Ancylothrix sp. D3o: one gene and its partner. Each later gene encodes a partner of the first gene's protein in a complex. Links are inferred from orthologs where the notes say so. Each region holds a gene or a part of one and is shown on either strand. Other genes may lie near its edges.

Region 1 (4,916 bases):
GCTTTTTCAGCTTAACATTTTTTGAACCATTTGCAAAAGTGAGATGCACCCAGCCGGTTTATTTAAAAAAGCGGCTTTCTTGGGTTTCACGGATAGAGTTAAAATCTAAAAGTTGCGTGAATTTTTAGGTTGAGATAATGAGTGATTCCTTTATGACTCTTTCCGGCAGTTGGCAAGAATGGTTGACGGTGATAGGCTATATCAGCTTTACTCTTTTCATCACCGCTTGCGTTTTAACCACCAAGAAAAGATAAATTATTTAGCCTAAAATAAAAAAAGCCGGCATTGCCGGCTGTCAATACTTATCAAGACTGGCTCAGTCTAGCTAACAATTCATCGCGGGAACATTGCATAATCAGCAAGCTGCGTTCGCGGGCTGGAAGTTTAATTAAAGGCTCAATAATTTGGGATAATTCTTCATCAATTGAACCAAATTTTATTTCCAGTAAACTTTCAACCATTTGCCGTTCTCCTTGCTGAATTCCTTGCTGAATTCCTTGCTGAATTCCTTGCTGAATTCCTTGCTGAGTAGCATTTTCTAGCCGTTCCAAGTAAATCGGTGAAAGTTCCATGATCAACTCCTGATCTTCTCGATCAATATTTTGACGTATCTCTAAAATTGTCCGTAAGTTATACAGCAATTCTAGCGCGTTTTGCCGGAAAGGATTATCTTCTCGAAGAGCGACTAACTGAGCAATCGCTTGTTTTTGCACAGTTCCTTTGCCTAAAATTCTTAACCACAAAGTTTCAGGTGTCGCCGGCAATTGGTGAATCGCCACAAGTGCCGTTTTTAAACCCTCCCCCATCAAATAAATACCCGCTGGTAAATTTTCATCGGGGGTGGCGCGGAATTTCTCTAACAAAGACCCAGAAATTGTTGGCGAAAGTATCCAAAGCTGAGGTAAATCAGCCTCATTTAAGCGACGGTTTTCACGGTTAGCAACTCGCTCTTGATCGGCAAACAAATCAAAGACTTTGCTCATACAACTGCGGATATCCGCCGCATTTATCGCATTGCGAAACGGCTCAAATACGGCACTTTTTGCCGCCAAAATTGCCAAAAGTCCCAGATCAGTTGTATCCACCGGCTCTGCTGAAGGCGAAAATAATACATCAATTTGTCTCACTTCTCCTGCCAAATTCTTGCCGGTTTGAACCGTTCCAAAAGGTTTTAAAAGTTCCGTCAGTAGATCCTTGGCAAATTGGTCATAAAGAAAGCGTGTCATTGAGGCTTTCCTAACTATATTTTCTTAAGAATTAATTATACACCAATTGGGCTTTTAATTGTTATCTAAACCTCCACAATTGAAAACCCAGTTTATTTAATAAACCGGGTTTTTCGGGCCTCACTGGCATAATCAAACCGCTAAAATTAACGGTCTACCGGCAAAGGTTTATTATTCGGGTTTATTCAATTGGTGAACAAAATTTGCCAGCATTTGTAACCCTGCACTCGATGATTTTTCTGGGTGAAATTGCACCGCCATTACATTATCTCGCGCAATTGCTGCCGTAACCGTTTGGCTGCCGTGTGTCACCGTTGCCGCTTTCACCGCTGGGTCTGCCGGCTCTACATAGTATGAATGCACAAAATATACCCAAGGCTCAATCCCTAAATTCTCCCAAAGCTTGATATCAGGCTGTTTTAGCTCCAATTGATTCCAGCCCATGTGAGGTATTGTGAGATTCGGTTCAGGCTTAAACCGGCGAACCTCACCCGGAATAATACCTAAGCCCGGTTCCTTGCCTTCCTCACTACCATCAAACAAAATTTGCATCCCTAAACAAATTCCTAAAAACGGTTTTCCCGAAGCAATAGCATCTTTAACCGGCCCAATTAAATCCCGCGATCTCAAATGTTGAATTGCCGGATCAAAAGCCCCCACCCCAGGCAAAACCACCGCATCCGCTTGCTCAATTTCTGCCGGCACATCCGTAATTTTTGGAGTTCCCCCCGCATTTTCCAAACCCTTACACGCCGAGTGCAAATTTCCCATATCGTAATCAATCACCGCAATCACAGGCATAGCCTTTTTTCCCTTATACTATTACTAGAACCTCCAACTATTATACTACCTAATCAGCCTTCTTATGAACCCCAAGCTTTTGTTAACCTCCTTTGATATTTGGCTTACACATCATAAATCTAACGCCTCCGATGATTTATTAGAATTAATTTCCCAACACCCCGATTTTATCAAAGCCATTTTCTTAAGAAAATTACCCGTTGATTTTGACCTAGCCCCCGCTAAACTTATCGCCAAACTTAAACAAACCACCCCCGATATAGTAGTCTGTTGCGGCATGGCAGAAAGTCGCACCAAACTAACCGTAGAATCGCGTGCTACCAACGAAAACAACGTGCTGTTAACCGCCGTCAATCTTGAACAATTAGTAGCAGATTTACCCTCCACAGAAATTAGCCACGAAGCCGGAAAATTTGTTTGTGAAGCCCTTTATTATTCAGCCTTAAACGAACTGCAAAAACACCCATCTACCCCCTGTATCTTTGTCCATGTGCCGGTTTTAACCAAAGAAAACACCTGCCCCATATTTGCCGACTTTGTAACCCTCCTCCACCGGCTCAAACTTTCTTATCAACCTCCGCAAAAATACGCTTGACTTATTTCTCCCCATTCCCCCAGCCAATTTTGTTAAAAAACTTATCCTTGTCCAACTTCTCGCGGTATTACCGGCTACAGTTATAAAATCCCCCCACACTCTATACCAGAGTAAGGAGACAATAGCCACCCTAAAGCCGGTAAAACAACTAAAAAAATGGAGCAAAAAAAGTGCGTTTTGAAACTTACGATCCCGGTGACTTTTATGATGAACTATTCATCGCCAAGGGCAAACCACGCCCCGAAATTTTACCCCTCATAGAAAGAATAAACTCCCTACCTGAAGGAGAACTCAAACGCCGGCAACAAGCCGCACAAATAGCCCTATTTAAACTCGGAGTCACCTTCAACGTTTATGGCGACAGCGAAGGCACCGAGCGCATCTTTCCTTTTGACATCATCCCCCGCATAGTTTCAGCCCAAGAATGGGCAAAACTTGAGCGCGGACTCAAACAGAGAATTTTTACCCTCAATGCCTTTATTGCAGACATTTACGGCGACCAAAAAATTATCAAAGACGGCATAATTCCCGCCGAAATCATCAACTCAGCAAAAGGCTTTTTAAAACCCTGCATCGGCTTAAAACCACCGGCCGGCATTTGGTGTCACATCACCGGCACCGATTTAGTACGCGACAAAGACGGAACCTGGTATGTTTTAGAAGATAACCTCCGCGTTCCTTCTGGCGTTTCCTATGTGCTAGAAAACCGGCGCGTAATGAAAAGCACCTTTCCCCAAGTTTTCCGCACAATGAACGTGCAGCCGGTCGATGATTACCCCAGCCACCTGTTAGAAACCCTCCTCAATCTTGTCCCCAGCAATTTACCCGATCCAGTCGTTGTTGTTCTCAGTCCAGGTATTTACAACTCCGCCTATTTTGAGCATTCCTTCCTCGCTCAACAAATGGGAGTTCAACTCGTAGAAGGACGCGATTTAGTCATCTCCGACGGCTATGTACAAATGCGGACAACCAAAGGCTTACAACGAGTTGATGTTATTTACCGGCGCATTGATGATGACTTTATTGATCCTAAAGCATTTCGTCCCGATTCACTATTAGGAGTACCCGGTTTAGTAGAAGTTTATCAAGCCGGTAGAGTTGGAATTGCAAACGCAATGGGCACCGGCATAGCCGATGATAAAGTCATCTATGCCTATGTACCAGAAATGATCCGCTATTACCTCTCAGAAGAACCAATTATTGCCAACGTTCCTACCTATATGTGTTGGGAAGAAAAACACCGCCAGCACGTCCTAAAAAACCTCGATAAAATGGTATTAAAAGCCGCCAACGAAGCCGGAGGTTACGGAATGCTTGTAGGAACCCACGCCACCCCAGAACAACGTCAAGAATTTGCCGAAAAAATAAAAGCCAACCCCCGCAATTATATCGGTCAACCTACCCTATGTTTGTCACGAGTTCCTACACTCATAGACAATGAATTTGCCGGCTGTCACGTTGATTTGCGGCCTTATATTTTGTATGGCAAAGAAATCTATGTCAACCCAGGCGGATTAACCCGTGTTGCCCTTAAAAAAGGCTCCTTAGTCGTCAACTCCTCCCAAGGAGGCGGCTCAAAAGATACCTGGGTTTTAACACCTTAATAGCCCCAAAACTTAGGAGGATAAATCAAAAATGTTAAGTCGTGTCGCCAACTCAATCTATTGGTTAAACCGCTATGTCGAACGAGCCGAAAACATCGCGCGTTTTATAGATGTTAACCTCAATTTATTGCTAGATTCTCCCCCCGGTTCGCGTACTCAATGGGAGCCTTTAGTTATCACCGCTGGCGATATGCCGGCCTTTAAAGAACGCTACGGCGAAGCCACCGCAGAAAATGTAATTCAGTTTCTCACCTTCGACAGAAACTATTCCAACTCAATCCTTTCTTGCTTACAAATTGCCAGAGAAAACGCTCGCTCAATTCGAGAAATTATTTCCTCAGAAATGTGGGAACAACTCAACTCATTTTACATGATGGTAAAAGAAGCAGCCCCCAAACAATCAGTCTTAGACTTGCATGATTTTTATAGCGAAGTAAAAATGGCAAGTCATTTATTTGCCGGCGTCATGGACGGCACAATGACACACAATGAAGGCTGGAATTTTGGGCACATGGGCCGGCTTTTAGAACGCGCCGACAAAACCGCTCGCATTTTGGATGTCAAGTATTTTATTTTGTTACCTTCCGTGCAATATGTGGGAACCACCTTTGATGAAATTCAGTGGATAGCATTACTTCGTTCCGCCAGTGCTTATGAAATGTATCGCAAATGTCAGCACCGCATCACCCC
Region 2 (5,454 bases), on another replicon or contig:
AAAAACCCTGCGCTGGATTAAAGCTCGAAAAGGCTTGAGTCGCCATGAAAAATTCTGGTCAGCCTCCGCCTTTGTTGCCACCGCTGCCGGTGCTGTTTTAAGTTATCTCCTTCACTCTCCTATGCCCCTCGTCTTTGCTTTTGCTTTTGATGCGGTTGCTGTAGCCTTGCTAGAAGAAGATGAATAAAATGCCGGCAAATTTATGGTTCATTGTTGAGGGCCGGTGAGCGGTGAACCATTTAAAACATCATTGCTGATCCTGATTGATTATTAAATGCCGTTTCACCCAGCTTAGAAAAACGCCAAAACCAAGCAAAATCAAGTTTAATTTGAAATTGAATCCTGAATATAAAATTCAAAATTGTTATAGTGGAGCTAAGCGGATTCGAACCGCTGACCCCCTCAATGCCATTGAGGTGCTCTACCAACTGAGCTATAACCCCTTGCGGTGTGCTTAATCATATTGTCACAACTTCCTCAAAGATGTCAAGCGTTTTTGCAAATTTTTTTTGTAATTTCTTGAAATACTGATCCTGGTTAGTTTTGGAGCAGTTACAGCGCCGGTTGAATTGTTTAAGGATGGGTTGTCGGCACCTCGGTAAAAAACGGCGCATCCGTCTGGTAAACCCAGCTAAGATATTCCACCTCAGCCGAATCTTGAAGATAGGATTGCTGAGTCAGTTCGGTAACATAACCCACATAACCCCCCATCAAAAAATAAACCGCTACCATAGCCGCCGCCGCAGATGCCACCAGAGTACCGGCCAGCATCAAGGCAAACTCCCGATGTTGCACGGCTTCCTGCATCAGGTGCAGCGACCAAGCCACCAAACCAATAACAATAACAAGTATTATGAACATCTCTTTACATAATTTAACTATTGTTATCTTGACATATCGTAGGGGTTGTATCAACACTCTTGGGTAATGAAAACCCTTAAGCGTTTGTTAAGAAATTATTACAAAGGGCAAGCGGACGGGGGGATATTGTGTGGTTTTCCCTATGGCTATTGCCCCTGAGCAGCCTACTATGGGGCAACCCCAGGGGAATTGGCCCGACAACATCATCCCCCAGATGTGTAAGGCCAAATAATCAGCTTGTGGGCCGCTGTTTTTAGGCGCGCCGCACCGGCATTTTTTGCTCGCTCAAATAATCCTTAATTTCTCCCACCGTCAACTGACCGTAGTGCAGCAAAGAAGCCAGCAGAGCCGCCTCAGCCTTTCCCTCACTCAACGCCTCATAAATATGATGACAATTGCCGGCCCCCCCAGAAGCAATCACCGGCACCTCCACAGCCTGAGCAATTGCACGAGTTAGCTCAAGGTCATAACCGGCCTGAGTTCCATCAGCATCCATACTCGTCACCAGCAACTCGCCTGCACCCCGCTTTACCACCTCAGAAGCCCAAGCCAGCGCATCAATGCCCGTGTTTTCTCGACCCCCGCGCACATAAACATCCCACCCCGGATTAGTTGGGTCTGTCCGCCGGCGAGCATCAATCGCCACCACAATGCACTGATTGCCGAAACGTTCGCTGGCCCGGTTAATAAAATCTGGTTCCCGCACCGCCGCCGAATTGATACTTACCTTATCGGCACCGGCTCTTAACAATTTTTTAATTGTTTCTAAGTTTTGAATACCGCCACCCACCGTCAGCGGAATAAACACCTGCTCTGCTGTCCGGTAAACCACATCAAAAATAATATCGCGGTCTTCGTGAGTGGCCGTAATATCCAAAAAAACCAACTCATCGGCGCCGGCCTTATTATAAACCTGCGCCAACTCCACCGGATCGCCGGCATCGCGCAGATTAACAAAATTTACCCCCTTCACAACCCGACCGGCCTTGACATCCAAACAAGGCAAAATTCTTTTCGCCAGCATAAATTTTTACCAACACCTGAAACAACATAAAGCGCTTGCGTGCCAAAGATTTTACTACATGGTGACCACTTAAATATTTTGAAAAAGACATTTTATAAATTAACTCATTTTGTTGTGATCATCACTCCAGAAAAGCTGAGCCAAAGGCAGGATAACGGCCAATTAAATCGCTCAATTTCCGCTCCAAATTAGGGAAAATAACCGTTTCAAAATCAACAAAAATAACTGCCTTATCCTGAGACGCAGGGCTTGAATTTTCACACTTAATTGTGGGCAAAAAAAAGAAAGATTAAAAGAGGCTGGCTTGAAAAGCAATCGGCGGGAGTTAGCACCCTTGGGGATAAAATTTAATGGTGATATGGCTGGTGTCCATCCCCGCTTCCCAATGGGGGTAGTTCGACGACATTAAACCAGTATTTGCTGAGGGTGAGCATAACATCCACTAAGGCATCAAAAGTCATGGGTTTGGTAATGAATGAGCTTGCGCCTCCGTCGTAGGCTTGTTTTATGTCTACTTGGGCGTTGGATGTGGTGAGAACAACGACTGGAATTCGCCGTAAGCTTGGGTCTGCTTTTATTTCGCCAAGAGCTTGTCTGCCATCTTTTTTTGGCATATTAAGGTCGAGTAAAATAATCGTCGGTCGCGGAGCATTTTCGGGGTTGGCGAATGCGCCCCTTTGGTAAAGATAATCGAGGAGTTCTTCGCCATCTTTTACGCAGTAAAGCACAGCGGGTAATTTGATTTCTTCCAAGGCTTCGCTGGCAAGTAGCTGATCATCTGGATCGTCATCTGCCATGAGGATGATAATTTTTTTTTTGTTGGAGAAGTTCACGTTAGTTGTCCTTTTTTGGTTTGGTTGATGGGTAAGGTAATGATGAAGGTAGAGCCTTCTGTGGGTGAGCTTTTGGCGGTGATGGTGCCGTTGTGACGCTCTGCAATTTTACGACAAATGGCGAGTCCTATGCCGGTGCCGGTGTATTCACTGCGTGCGTGTAAGCGTTGGAAGGGGATAAAGATTTTTTCGAGGTATTTTTCATCAAATCCTATGCCGTTATCTTGGACGAAGATTTGCCAATATTCCTCGATTTCTGAAAAATTGCCGTCTGGGTTTTTGTAGGGGTGGCTATAAATTTTGATGTGGGGCTTTCCTCCGGGTGGGGTAAATTTTAAGGCGTTGTCAATAAGGTTTTGCAACAGTTGACGCATTTGGGTAGGATCGGCTTCTAGGGTTGGCAATTCTCCGATTTCTAGCTTGGCATTTAACTGTTCAATTCTGACTTCGAGATCGCCTTTGACTTCTGAGATAATTGTAGCGAGGTTAACGGTTTTCATGCCGCTGGTTGGGGTGTTGATTCTCGATAGAGTCAGCAAGTCATTGATGAGAATTTGCATTCGTTTGGCGGCGTTTTGCATTCGCTCTAAATAGTCGCCGGCTTGTTCGTTTAAGGTTGTGTCGCATTTTGTTTTGAGCCGGTCGCCAAAGGTGAGAATTTTTCTGAGGGGTTCTTGTAAGTCGTGGGAGGCAACGTAGGCAAATTCTTCGAGTTGCCGGTTGCTGGTTTCGAGTTGCTCCATGTAGGCTTTTAAGGCTTCTTCTATTTTTTGTCTTTCTAATATTTCTTTTTCTAATTCTCGGTTGATGGCTTCTAATTTTGCTGGGCTTGGAAGGGCGAGGGCTTGTGGGATAATCGGGATGAGTTCTAAGGCTGTGTAGAGGGAAACAATGGCGGTTATAGCTTTGATAATTCCTGAGAGCCAGTAATCAGGATTCCATAATGTCCATACTTCCATAAAGTGGGTAGTGCCGCAGGCAATGATAAAGGCTCCAAATAACCAAAATACTTTGGGAAAGGGTAGGTCTTCTCTTTGTCTGACAAAGCAAATGAGGATGACGGGTATGGAATAATAGGCGAGGGCAATTAGAGAGTCAGACGCAACATGAAGCCCCACTAAGCCGGTTTTCCACAGGTAACAGTGTCCGTGTGGCATGAATGGTGTTGCTCCTAGCAGTTGATGTGACAATTCGACCATGATTTTTTATTGAAATTTTGGGGTTGATTTGGATGAGGTTGATTTTTATTTGCTATTGTGTTATGGCCTTAACTAAGGGCAGCCGGTATTAAAAGTTTTTGGTTTTTATGGATTTAATTTTTGCTGTATCTCCGTCGGCTGTGAATATTTTACAAAATTTGGGCCTTAAAAACAAGTTTTAATAATTTTTGTTAATAAAAGCCATAAGGGATTATGAGGAAAGACAATCTTGATATTTTTTGCATAAAGAAAGTAAAGGGTGCGTATCAAATTGGATGATAAGCACCCAATCAGTGTTTAAGCTTTGGGTAATTTATATTGACTGACGATTTTTTTGGCGTAGTCGGGAACGTGATTTTCTAGTTTTTCTGGGTGGTTGCGTTTGACATAAAGATAGTTGCGGGTGAAGTGAGAATCAATGGAAAATCGGGCGTATTCTAACCCTTTGGGGCCGATTTTTTCGATAACAACTCCCATCATTTTTGCTGCCCACATGGGGAGGGTGACGGCTTTATCGTAGGCAGGAATGCTTTGTTGAACGGCGGCTTTTCGGTCGCCAGAGGAGGTGACTGGTTGGGTGTCAATTTGATTTTTTACGAGGTCTAACATTTCTTGGCCGGTGTCGTTGCGAACGACGATCCATTGCCAGCCAAAGGGCGCTCCCATATAGCCTACGACTAAATCGGCAAGGGAGTTGACGTAATCAAAACAACTCATGCAGGAGGGGGCAAATACGTCTTTGAGTTCTTTGGTGTTTAGTCCAAAGAAGGGGACTTTTTCGATAGAGCCGTCTTCGTGTTTAAAGTGTACTTGGAAATCCTGCATGAATTCGTAATAAACGACGGTTGAGGGGGATTTGCTGGTGGTGTCTAGGAATTTTTGCAAACCGGCTCGACTGACGTTATCGACACAGGGTGTGCCTAAAACGTAGAGTTTTTCTAAACCTAGTTTTTTCTCGACGGCGCGTAAGGCTTGAATTTGGCAGCCAACGCCGATGACAAGAAGGCGTTTAAGGCCGGATTTTTCGATTTCTTCTAATACGGAAAGGTTGGGGGATAGGGTGGGTTTATTGACTTTTGCGGCGAGCACTTCGGCGGGGGTGCGGGCGATGACCGGCATGGGTTGAAAGCGGTCTTCTTTGGTGTTTTGGACGCAGACGACGCCTTCAACTATGCCTTGTGTGAGCATTTCGCAGGCGATGCTGCTGACGATGCCTGTCCATTGTGCGCCCTCGATGGGTTGTTTTTTGCGGGCGGCCATCATGTCTTGATGAACGCCAAAATAGAGGTCGTTGGGGTTGTCTAGGTTGCGGCTTTGTCCGTGTATTTGTTCTTCGAGTTCGCTTATTTGTTGGTTGATGAAGGCGCAGGCTTCCTTGACATAATGCACATAATATGTGTCACAAAGGCCGCATTCGCTGCATAGTTCTTTGGCGGGGCGGATGCTTCCTGGTTTGAGGGCTTTGGCTTTTTTGTGTTTGTCGGGTTTGGGTGCTAGTGAGGTCATTGAAAGTTGTTCTTTTATATTGGTCTTGTCT

Evidence for each region. The genes of interacting proteins can lie anywhere in the genome.
Region 2: the proteins of hisH (region 1) and hisF are in contact, whole or in part, in a crystal structure (PDB 6RU0), measured with the Thermotoga maritima proteins. The link is inferred for Ancylothrix sp. D3o from one-to-one orthologs. Residues at the interface, in WP_004080484.1 of Thermotoga maritima: Asn15, Arg18, Arg22, Arg117, Leu118, Pro119, His120, Met121, Gly122, Trp123, Asn124, Asn134, Gly135, Tyr136, Tyr138, Val140, Tyr158, Glu180, Lys181, Ser182, Ser183, Lys184, Ile185; in WP_004080486.1 of Thermotoga maritima: Met1, Leu2, Ala3, Arg5, Ser40, Glu41, Asp45, Glu46, Ala70, Glu71, Ile73, Asp74, Ile75, Pro76, Phe77, Asp98, Lys99, Ser122, Gln123, Glu161, Thr195, Leu196, Asn247, Arg249, Glu251.

What each region holds. Positions count from the first base shown.
Region 1 is NZ_JAMXEX010000017.1:131-5,046, forward strand. Bases 213-2,916 are described here. They hold hisH (imidazole glycerol phosphate synthase subunit HisH), read right to left. Parts: upstream 2,028-2,916; coding sequence 1,398-2,027; downstream 213-1,397. Other genes in these bases: NG798_RS21665 (hypothetical protein), read right to left, coding at 306-1,226; NG798_RS21675 (peptidase C15), read left to right, coding at 2,092-2,622; NG798_RS21680 (circularly permuted type 2 ATP-grasp protein), read left to right, coding at 2,793-2,916. In the rest of the region: more of NG798_RS21680, read left to right, coding at 2,917-4,226; NG798_RS21685 (alpha-E domain-containing protein), read left to right, coding at 4,258-4,916. UniProt on the Escherichia coli protein: IGPS catalyzes the conversion of PRFAR and glutamine to IGP, AICAR and glutamate. The HisH subunit catalyzes the hydrolysis of glutamine to glutamate and ammonia as part of the synthesis of IGP and AICAR.
Region 2 is NZ_JAMXEX010000016.1:96,803-102,256, forward strand. What follows is about bases 1-2,842. They hold hisF (imidazole glycerol phosphate synthase subunit HisF), read right to left. Parts: upstream 1,886-2,842; coding sequence 1,115-1,885; downstream 1-1,114. Other genes in these bases: NG798_RS21555 (hypothetical protein), read left to right, coding at 1-187; NG798_RS21565 (hypothetical protein), read right to left, coding at 574-861; NG798_RS21575 (response regulator), read right to left, coding at 2,233-2,682; NG798_RS21580 (ATP-binding protein), read right to left, coding at 2,715-2,842. Outside these bases: more of NG798_RS21580, read right to left, coding at 2,843-3,917; NG798_RS21585 (Coenzyme F420 hydrogenase/dehydrogenase, beta subunit C-terminal domain), read right to left, coding at 4,215-5,423.